3 regions of the Streptomyces sp. NPDC093984 genome follow, and region 3 is predicted to be linked to each of the others. Evidence: riboswitches for the same ligand, from Rfam matches in the RefSeq annotation. Region 3 holds a riboswitch; each other region holds the start of a gene.
What was found. Region 3 has a riboswitch for thiamine pyrophosphate ahead of ACIRC0_RS29550 (thiamine ABC transporter substrate binding subunit). Riboswitches for the same ligand answer to the same signal wherever they lie in the genome.
Positions count from the first base shown of each region.

Region 1: it holds a riboswitch for thiamine pyrophosphate, as region 3 does, so the genes downstream of both, thiO (glycine oxidase ThiO) here and ACIRC0_RS29550 (thiamine ABC transporter substrate binding subunit) in region 3, are expected to answer to the same signal.
Region 2: it holds a riboswitch for thiamine pyrophosphate, as region 3 does, so the genes downstream of both, ACIRC0_RS02830 (purine-cytosine permease family protein) here and ACIRC0_RS29550 (thiamine ABC transporter substrate binding subunit) in region 3, are expected to answer to the same signal.

Region 1 covers NZ_JBIWIM010000003.1:323,449-326,647, reverse strand. Annotated here, with positions in the region: gene thiS (sulfur carrier protein ThiS) at 1-198, opposite strand, end outside; gene thiO (glycine oxidase ThiO) at 195-1,394, opposite strand; TPP riboswitch at 1,392-1,504, opposite strand; gene ACIRC0_RS13640 (NAD(P)/FAD-dependent oxidoreductase) at 1,630-2,856, shown strand; gene ACIRC0_RS13635 (Rv2175c family DNA-binding protein) at 2,937-3,199, shown strand, end outside.
Region 2 covers NZ_JBIWIM010000001.1:600,435-603,633, forward strand. Annotated here, with positions in the region: gene ACIRC0_RS02825 (jacalin-like lectin) at 1-1,191, shown strand, start outside; TPP riboswitch at 1,283-1,377, shown strand; gene ACIRC0_RS02830 (purine-cytosine permease family protein) at 1,369-2,787, shown strand; gene thiD (bifunctional hydroxymethylpyrimidine kinase/phosphomethylpyrimidine kinase) at 2,784-3,199, shown strand, end outside.
Region 3 covers NZ_JBIWIM010000010.1:38,322-41,520, forward strand. Annotated here, with positions in the region: gene ACIRC0_RS29545 (ABC transporter permease) at 1-211, opposite strand, end outside; gene ACIRC0_RS29550 (thiamine ABC transporter substrate binding subunit) at 187-1,227, opposite strand; TPP riboswitch at 1,355-1,460, opposite strand; gene rlmN (23S rRNA (adenine(2503)-C(2))-methyltransferase RlmN) at 1,493-2,599, opposite strand; gene ACIRC0_RS29560 (hypothetical protein) at 2,725-3,042, opposite strand.

The sequences.
Region 1 (3,199 bases), on a different contig from region 3:
GCCTCCTTGGACGGCGGTGAGGACCTCGACGCGGTCTCCCTCGCTGAGGGACGTCGACGCCCACTGCCCGCGCGGGACGACGGTTTCGTTGACGGCGGCGGCCACGCCCGAGGGGGCGGCGGTCAGGCTCCGCACCACCGCGTCGAGCGCTACACCGGGGGTGACCTCGCGGGTCTCCCCGTTGACCGAGATGTTCATACGGGCTGCTCCGTGAGTGCGGCGGCGGTGAAACGCCGGGGGGTGAAGGGACGGGCCTCCTCGGGAAGCTCACCGGTGGTCAGCACGTGCGCCATGACGTCGCCGGTGACCGGGGTGAGCAGGACACCGTTGCGGTAGTGGCCGGTGGCCAGCAGCAGACCGTCCAGCTCGGTGGGGCCGAGCAGCGGCGCGTTGTCCGGGGAACCCGGGCGCAGACCCGCCCGCGTCTCGGTGAGAGGCAGCTCGGTGATCCCGGGCACCAGCTCGTGAGCGTCCCGCAGCAGCTCGTACACCCCGCCCGCGGTGACCGTGGTGTCCCAGCCCATCTCCTCGCTGGTCGCGCCGACCACCAGCTCGCCGTTCTCGCGTGGCACGAGGTAGATCGCGCCACCGCGGACGACGGCGCGCACCGTACGGCTCAGGAACGGCGCGTACCGCTCGGGCACGGTCAGCCGCAGCACTTGCCCCTTCACGGGACGTACGGGCGGCAGGACGTCGGCCGGGACGCCCGCGAGCCGCCCGCTGAGGCTCCCCGCGGCCAGGACGACCTGCCCGGCGGAGAACTCGGTGCCGTCGGCGGTCCGCACCCCGCAGGCCCGCTCCCGCACCACCGTGAGCCGCTCGGCCCACACCCGGTGGAAGACCACCCCGGCGCGTTCACAGGCCGTCACCAGGGCCGCGGCGAGGCGGCGCGGGTCGATCTGATGGTCGCCGTCGACCCTGAGCCCCCCGCGCACGCCCGGTGCGAGCATCGGCTCCAGACGGCGGCACTCCCGCCCGCTCAGCCACTCCGACTCCAGCCCCGAGCGCTGCTGCAGGGCGTGCAGTTCGCGCAGCTCGGCGCGGTCGTCGGTGTCGAGCGCGACGGCGAGCGTGCCGCAGCTGCGGTAGCCCAGGTCCCGGCCGGCGGCCTCGGTCAGCTCGGCGGCGAAGTCCGGGTAGCGGCGCGCTGAGGCGAGGTTCAGGGCGAGCAGCGTCTGCTCGCCGTAGTGCAGCTCGGTGACGGCGGCCAGCATCCCGGCGGCCACCTGCGCGGCTCCGCCGCCCGGCTCCGGATCCACCACGGCGGTGGCGAACCCGCGCTGCGCCGCCCGCCAGGCGGTCACCAGACCGATGATCCCGCCCCCGATGACAAGAACGTCCGACACGGTCGACGCATCGCGCGCTGTCGACGGTTCGTCCGGTGTACGCGACATGGGCGTCCAGCCCCTCCCTTCGCCGGCATGACCCGGATCAGGTTCGTACGGTCGGAGGCCGTCCCAGCCTCCCTCTCAGCCCGGTGCGCCGGGCTCCCGCGAGTGCTTCCGGTGGCAACCCTAGCCCGCAGAGCGCCGCCCTTGTAAGACAGCCTCCGCCCGGCCCGAGGGCTGTGCAGGACGTCACTCAGCACGCCCCCTGACTGACAATTCGTCAGTTGTCTATGGTGATCAGGTGAGCGAGCAGACGCAGGCACGGGACGGTACGGCACGGCGCGTCGTCGTCGTGGGCGCGGGCATGGCCGGGGTGCAGACCGCGGTCGCCCTGCGGGAACAGGGCTTCACCGGCGGCGTGACGCTGATCGGCGCGGAGCCGCACCAGCCGTACGACAGGCCGCCGCTGTCCAAGGCCGTCCTGCTCGGCAAGGCCGAGGGCTCCGCCTTCGACGTCGACTTCGAGGCGCTGGACATCGAGCTGGAACTGGGCCGCGAGGCGACCGGCCTGCGCCCCCAGGACCACGAGCTGGACACCGAGCGGGGCCCCGTCCCGTACGACGTCCTGGTCATCGCGACCGGGGCGGAACCGATCCGGCTGCCGGGCGCGGAGGGCGTCCCCGGGGTACATCTGCTGCGCACACTGGACGACGCCGAGCGGCTGCGGCCGGTGCTCGCCCGGCAGCACGACATCGTGGTCGTCGGCGCGGGCTGGATCGGCGCCGAGTTCGCCACCGCCGCGCGCGAGGCGGGCTGCGCGGTGACCGTGGTGGAGGCCGCGGACCGGCCGCTCGCCGGGGCACTGCCGGCGGAGGTGGCGGCGCCGATGACGTCCTGGTACGCGGACAGCGGGGCCGAGCTGCGCACGCACGCGCGCGTGGAGCGCATCGAGCCGGGCGCGGTGGTGCTGGACGACGGCTCTCGGGTGCCGGCCGGGGCGGTGGTGGTGGGCATCGGGGCCCGGCCCGCCACGGCCTGGCTGGCCGGGTCCGGGATCGAGCTGGGCGTGCACGGCGAGGTGCTGGCCGACGACCATCTGCGCACCTCGGTGCCGGACGTGTACGCGGTCGGCGACTGCGCGTCCTTCCCGTCGGGCCGCTACGAGGAGCGCCTGCTCGTCCACCACTGGGACAACGCCCTCCAGGGTCCGCGCACGGTGGCCGCGAACATCATCGGCCAGACACCGGTGGCGTACGACCCGGTGCCGTACTTCTGGTCGGAGCAGTTCGGCCGGTTCGTCCAGTACGTGGGCCACCACGCGTCCGCCGACACGACGGTGTGGCGCGGCGACCCCGAGGGCGCGGCCTGGACGGTCTGCTGGCTGCGCGAGGGCCGCCTGGTGGCCCTGCTGGCCGTGGGCCGCCCCCGGGACCTGGCGCAGGGCCGCCGCCTGATCGAATCGGGCACCCCCATGAATCCCGCACTGCTGTCGGACCCGTCCCGCCCACTGAAGGAGGCGACGGCGTAGGGCGCGACCACCCCCTCCGCCTAACCCCGCCGGAGGCGCTCCGCTTCCGACTGTCAGTCCGGGATGGCACGCTTGATCCCGTGACCGAGATTGACGCAAAGATCGATGCTCTCGTCCCCGCCTGGCTCACCCTGCCCGACATCGCCGAAGCCCTCGGCGTGGAGGTGACCCGGGTGCGGCAGCTGGTCAAGGAGGGCCAGCTCATCGCCGTGCGCCGAGGCGAGAACAAGGCGCTGCACGTCCCCGCCGCCTTCATCGACGGGGACAAGGTGGTCAAGGGCCTGTCCGGCACCCTGACCCTGCTGCGGGACGACGGCTTCACGGTCGAAGAGATGATCGAGTG
Region 2 (3,199 bases), on a different contig from region 3:
TCCAGCGCCCCGACACCGCGCCAGTCGAGCACCACGACGATCGGCTCACGCCTCGGCCCGTACGACATCGTCCAGGTCCAGGAGGACTTCAACTACCACGCGTACCTGTACGCCGCGGACTCCCACCCGTACCGCACGCCCACCAGCGGCGGCGCCGGCGTCGGCAGCGGACTCAACACGCTGTCCGGTATCCCGTACGACACAGACGACTTCGAGCGCGTGCACTGGAACTCGTGCCAGTACGACTCGGGGGACTGCCTCACCCCCAAGGGCTTCACGTTCATGCGGGAGCGCCTGGCCGAGGGCGTCTACGTCGACTTCTACAACCTGCACACCAACGCCGGGACGAACGACGGCGATCTGGCCTCGCGCGCGGACAACCTCAACCAGCTGACGGACTTCATCAAGACCCACTCCGCGGGCAACGCCGTCGTCGTCATGGGCGACACCAACACCCGCTACACGCGCTCGGGTGACACGATCGCCGAGTTCGCCGCTGCGAACGGCCTCACCGACGCCTGGGTCAAGCTGGTGCGCGGCGGCACCCCGCCCGCCAAGGGCAGCGACCCGCTGCTCTGCGACGAGAACGCGGTCACCAACAGCTGCGAGGTCGTCGACAAGATCCTCTACCGGGGCAGCAAACTCGTCTCGCTCAACGCCACCGCGTACAACAACGAGCACGCCAAGTTCCTCACCGACGACGGCAAGATGCTCTCCGACCACGACCCGATCACCGCGACGTTCAGCTGGACGCGCAACTCCGCCTTCCAGCTCAGCGACCAGTTCGGCGGGCCGCACGGCGACTACTACGACGACATCGACAGCGTCCCGGCCGGCGCCCGGGCGACCGGCATCTCGCTGCGCAGCGGCTCCCGTGTCGACCAGGTCGGCGTGACGCTGGCGGGCGGCACCACGCTCGTGCACGGCGGCACCGGCGGCACGGCATCCTCGCTGACCCTGGGGAGCGACGAGTACGTGACAAGCGCGCAGCTCTGTGAGGGCCGGTACGACGGCCGCACGAGGATCTTCTCCGCGAAGTTCACGACCAACCTCGGCCGCAGCCTGGCGGGCGGTACCACCACGTCCGACTGCGTGACCCGCACGGCGCCCTCCGGCTGGCAGATCGCGGGGTTCCACGGGCGCTCCGGTGACGAGGTCGACAAGATCGGCTTCATCTACACCCGGCGCTGACGCGCCACCAAGACCTCGTGAGGGCCGCTGACCGACCCGGCAGCGGCCCTCACGTATGGCCGATTCCCGTCCTCGGGTTAGTCTTGCCGCCGTACCGGACACGGGGTGCCCCATCTGCGGGCTGAGATCACACCCGTCGAACCTGAACCAGTTCGTACTGGCGGAGGGATGTCTTTCATGCCATCGGCGCATGTCTCGGGCGGGCTGCCCACAGGCGGCCGGAGCACCGTCTTCGACGGGCGGATGCCCACCGCTCCCGGCGACCTCAGGGTCGAGGGCCACGGCATCGAGCCGGTCCCCGAGACGAATCGTTACGGCGGGGCGGGCCGGCTGTTCACCGTGTGGTTCGCCCCCAATCTGACCATGACGGGCGTGTTCACCGGGACCATCGGCATCGCGCTCGGCCTGGACTTCACCACCGCACTCGCCGCCGTCGTCCTCGGCACGGTGCTGGGCGCGGTGCCCACCGCCTATCTGAGCACCTGGGGCAGCCGCACCGGAGCCGGCCAGCTGCCGCTCGCCCGGCTGGCGTTCGGGCGCGCGGTGGTGCTGCCCGGGGTGCTGCAGTGGCTGTCCTCGATCGCCTGGGACGCGCTGATCGGGCTGTTCGGCGGCGATGCGCTGGCGCGGCTCGCCGGCTGGCCGTTCTGGCTGGGCGTCCTGGTGGTGATGCTCGCCCAAGGACCCCTGGGGGTCCTCGGCTACGAGGCGATCCACCGGCTGCAACTCGTCATGACGTTCGTGCTGGCCGCCGCCTTCGCACTGATCGCCCTGCGCATGGCGGGCAGCGTGCACCCCGCCTGGACGGGCACCGCGCACGGCGCGGACCGGGTGGGCGCCTTCGTGCTGACCAGCACCATCGCGCTCAGCCTGTCGCTGTCCTGGGCGCCGTACGCCAGCGACTTCAGCCGCTATCTGCCGCGCGGCACCTCACGGTCCCGGATGTTCTGGTGCACGCTGCTCGGTCTCGTGGTGTCCTTCGTGGCCGTGCAGGTCCTCGGGCTGTGGGGCGCGTCGGTGCTGACCGACCAGACGGCCGCGGGCGTGGACCATGTGCTGGGCGGGGGCGCGGCCGGTGCCTTCGGGCTGCTGGCCGTGGCGCTGGCGGCGCTCGCCAGCAATGCGATGAACGACTACAGCGGCTCCTTGGCACTGCAGACCGTCGGGGTGCGCCTGCCGCGTCCGCTGGCCGCCGCCCTCGCCGTGGTGCTCGGCTTTCCGCTGGTGCTGTGGATGCACGCGGCGAACACCACCGCCCGCTTCCAGAACGTGCTGCTGTTCGTGAGCTACTGGATCCCCGGGTTCGTGGCGATCGTCGTCGTCGACTGGCTCGCACGGCGCGGCGCCGCGGTCGACCTCGCCGCCTGGACCGCCCGGCCGCGCTCCGTGTGGCCGCCGCTGCTGGCGTTCGTCGGCGCCTTCGCCGCGGCGGTGCCGTTCATGGACACCGGCCTGTACGTGGGCCCGGCCGCCCACGCGCTGCACGGCGCCGACGTCTCCTACTACGTGGCGTTCCTGGTCGCCCTCGCGCTGTACGCCCCGCTGCGCCTCCGGGAGGAGAGCCGCGTGCGCGTCCGAGAGGAGGGCCGCGCATGACCGCGCCGCCCCGTGTCCTGACCATCGCCGGCTCCGACTCCGGCGGCGGCGCCGGGATCCAGGCCGACCTGAAGACCATGCTGGCGCTCGGCGCCCACGGGATGAGCGTGATCACCGCGGTCACGGCGCAGAACTCCGTGGGGGTGCAGGGGGCGTGGGAGCTGCCCGTGGAGGCGGTGCGCGCCCAGTACCGCAGCGTCGTCGACGACATCGGCGTGCAGGCGGTCAAGACGGGCATGCTCGCCTCGCCCGCGCTGGTCCAGGCGGTGGCCGACCTGCTCACGGACGTGCCGGCACCGGTCGTCGTGGACCCGGTGAGCGTCTCCAAGCACGGCGACCGGCTGCTCGCCGACGACGCCCTGGACGCCGTACGGACCAGGTTGCTGCCGCTCGCCACGGTGGCCACGCCGAA
Region 3 (3,199 bases):
ACCACAGCACGTGCCGCATGTCCGGCTCGGCGAGCACGTCCACGACCCGCCCGAGCCGCCAGGCCCCGTCCGTCTTCAGACCGCGCGCGACGATCGCGGCGACGGGGTAGGCGAAGAAGACCGCGAAGAACGCGACGGGCGGGGCCATCAGCCCGAGCCGCGCCGCGTTCCCCCGCCTGCGTGGGGTCACTTCAGTACGAGCGACGTCCACGCCTTGACCCACTGGTCACGGTTCGCGGCGATCTTCGTGGGGGCCATGGTCTCGGGATCCTTGGCCGCGGGCCCGTACTCGGTGAACTCCGCGGGCACCTTCGCTCCCTCGACCACCGGGTAGACGAACATGTTGAGCGGCATGTCCTCCTGGAACCTCCTGCTGATCAGGAAGTCGAGGAACGCCTTGCCGCCCTTGGTGTTGTGCGCGCCTGTCAGCAGACCGGCGAACTCGATCTGGCGGAAGCAGGTGCCGGTGGCGACGCCGGTCGGCGCGGTCTTGGGCCGGGGGTCGGCGTAGACGACCTCGGCGGGCGGCGAGGAGGCGTAGGAGACGACGAGCGGCCGGTCGCCCTTGGCCTTCTTGCCGCCGGCGGAGCCGGAGAACTCCTCGTTGTAGGCCTGCTCCCAGCCGTCGACCACCTTCACACCGTTGGCCTTGAGCTTCCTCCAGTAGTCCGGCCAGCCGCCGTCGCCGTACTTCGCGGCGGTGCCGAGCAGGAAGCCGAGACCGGGCGAGGACGTGGAGGCGTTCTCGGTGACGAGGAGGTTCTTGTACTCGGGCTTGACGAGGTCGTCGAAGGACGCCGGCGGGGTCAGCTTGTGGTCGGCGAAGTACTTCTTGTCGTAGTTGACGCAGATGTCGCCGTAGTCGATGGGCGTGACCCGGTGCTTGTCCGCGTCCAGCTGGTACTGGGTGCCGACCTGGTCGAGGCCCTTGGCCTCGTACGGCTGGAACAGGCCGTTGTCCAGCGCCCTGGACAGCAGCGTGTTGTCGACGCCGAAGAAGACGTCGCCCTGCGGGTTGTCCTTGGTGAGGATCGCCTTGTTGACGGCCTGGCCCGCGTCGCCGTCCTTGAGGACCTTGACGGTGTAGCCGGACTCCTTCTCGAACGCCGCGATGACGCTCTTGGAGGCGGCCCACGAGTCATGGCTGACGAGGGTCACGGTCTTGGAGCCGCCGCTGCCGTTCCCACTTCCGGAACCGGACGATCCGCACGCGGACAGCGTGACCATGCCCAGTCCGACGGCCACGGCCGCCCACTGCTTACCGGTGATGCTCAACTGGATTCCTCCTGGGGGTGACCAGGAAGAGACGCGGCCCTGCCCCGGACCTCGGAGGGTCCCGGGCAGGGCGCAACAGCTCGAGTGAAGACCGAACTCCCTACCCAGAATGACCTGGGCGAGGTTCAGAGGGTCTGCGGTCGCTACCGCACTCTCAGCGCTGTGGCGCTCCCCTGTCGGAATATGAAGATGTACGTACTGACTGACGGCTCTCAGACTACCGCTCGGTCGCGGCGAGCTGACCGCACGCCCCGTCGATCTCCTGACCCCGGGTGTCCCGGATCGTCACCGGCACACCGTGGGCGGCGATCGCCTCGACGAACGCCTTCTCGTCCTCGGGGCGGGAGGCGGTCCACTTCGAGCCGGGCGTCGGGTTCAGCGGGATCAGGTTGACGTGCACGGGCTTGCCCTTGAGCAGCCGGCCCAGCAGGTCACCGCGCCACGCCTGGTCGTTGATGTCCCGGATGAGGGCGTACTCGATGGACAGCCGGCGTCCGGACTTCTCGACGTAGTCGAACCCGGCGTCGAGGACCTCGCGCACCTTCCACCGCGTGTTGACGGGGACGAGGGTGTCGCGCAGCTCGTCGTCCGGGGCGTGCAGGGAGACGGCGAGACGGCACTTGAAGCCCTCGTCGGCGAATCGGTGGATGGCCGGCACCAGTCCGACGGTGGAGACGGTGATGCCGCGCTGCGAGAGGCCGAGCCCGTCCGGCGCGGGATCGGTAAGGGCCCGAATCGCACCCACGACGCGCTTGTAGTTGGCGAGGGGCTCGCCCATGCCCATGAAGACGATGTTGGACAGCCGCGCCGGGCCGCCGGGGATCTCGCCGTCGCGCAGCGCCCGCATGCCGTCCACGATCTGGTGCACGATCTCGGCGGTCGACAGGTTGCGGTCCAGGCCCGCCTGGCCGGTGGCGCAGAACGGGCAGTTCATGCCGCAACCCGCCTGCGAGCTGATGCACATGGTGACCCGGTCCGGGTAGCGCATGAGCACGGACTCGACGAGCGTGCCGTCGAACAGCCGCCACAGCGTCTTACGGGTGGTCCCCTGGTCCGTCGCCAGATGCCGGACGACCGTCATCAGCTCCGGGAGCAGCGCCTCCTGGAGCTTGCCACGGGAGGGCGCGGGGATGTCGGTCCACTGCTCCGGGTCGTGCGCGAACCGCGCGAAGTAGTGCTGCGAGAGCTGCTTGGCGCGGAACGGCTTCTCACCGACCGCGGCGACCGCCTCCTTGCGCTCGGCGGGCGAGAGGTCGGCGAGATGCCGCGGCGGCGTCTTGGCACCGCGCGGCGCGACGAAAGTGAGTTCTCCGGGCTTAGGCATGGCCTCACCAGTGTCGCAGATCCAATTGGGTGACCTGCGGCTGTCGCTCGCTACGACTGTCGTTAGTAGTCGTCACCGGTCGCCGCTGAGCGGCCTCGGACGGCCCAGGGACGGCCCAGCGAAGATCACTCGTCGGCTGCCACCCACTCATCGAGCCGGACCTTGACCTGGTAGTTGTGGGCGGCGTGCCAGAGGACCTCCCCGCTGACGAAGGCCCCGAGGGCCGGGAGGTCCGTCCCGTGCGGCATGGCCGTGATCTCCGCCAGCGCTATGGCGTTCGCCACGCCGTCTATACGTATGAAGACCCCGAAGCGCTGCCGACCGATGACCTCGCCGGTGATCCGGGTTCCTACAGGCAGGGCCGAGACGGTTACCGCCCAGCTCGACTGGACCGCCTCAGCGGCCGGCGCTTCAGAGCCCGTGGGCCAGTCATACTCATCCATCGGTAGATCATGACGCCCTGGGACCGGTGCTTAGAAGGCGCTTTGTGGCTGCGTCCCGACCTCCTCTTGACCTGTCCCTCTTCCCCAGCTGAGCCGCTTGCCGGTAGAACTTCGACACGGATTCGATACGTAGTGTCCTGGCGGATCTGTACGGTGC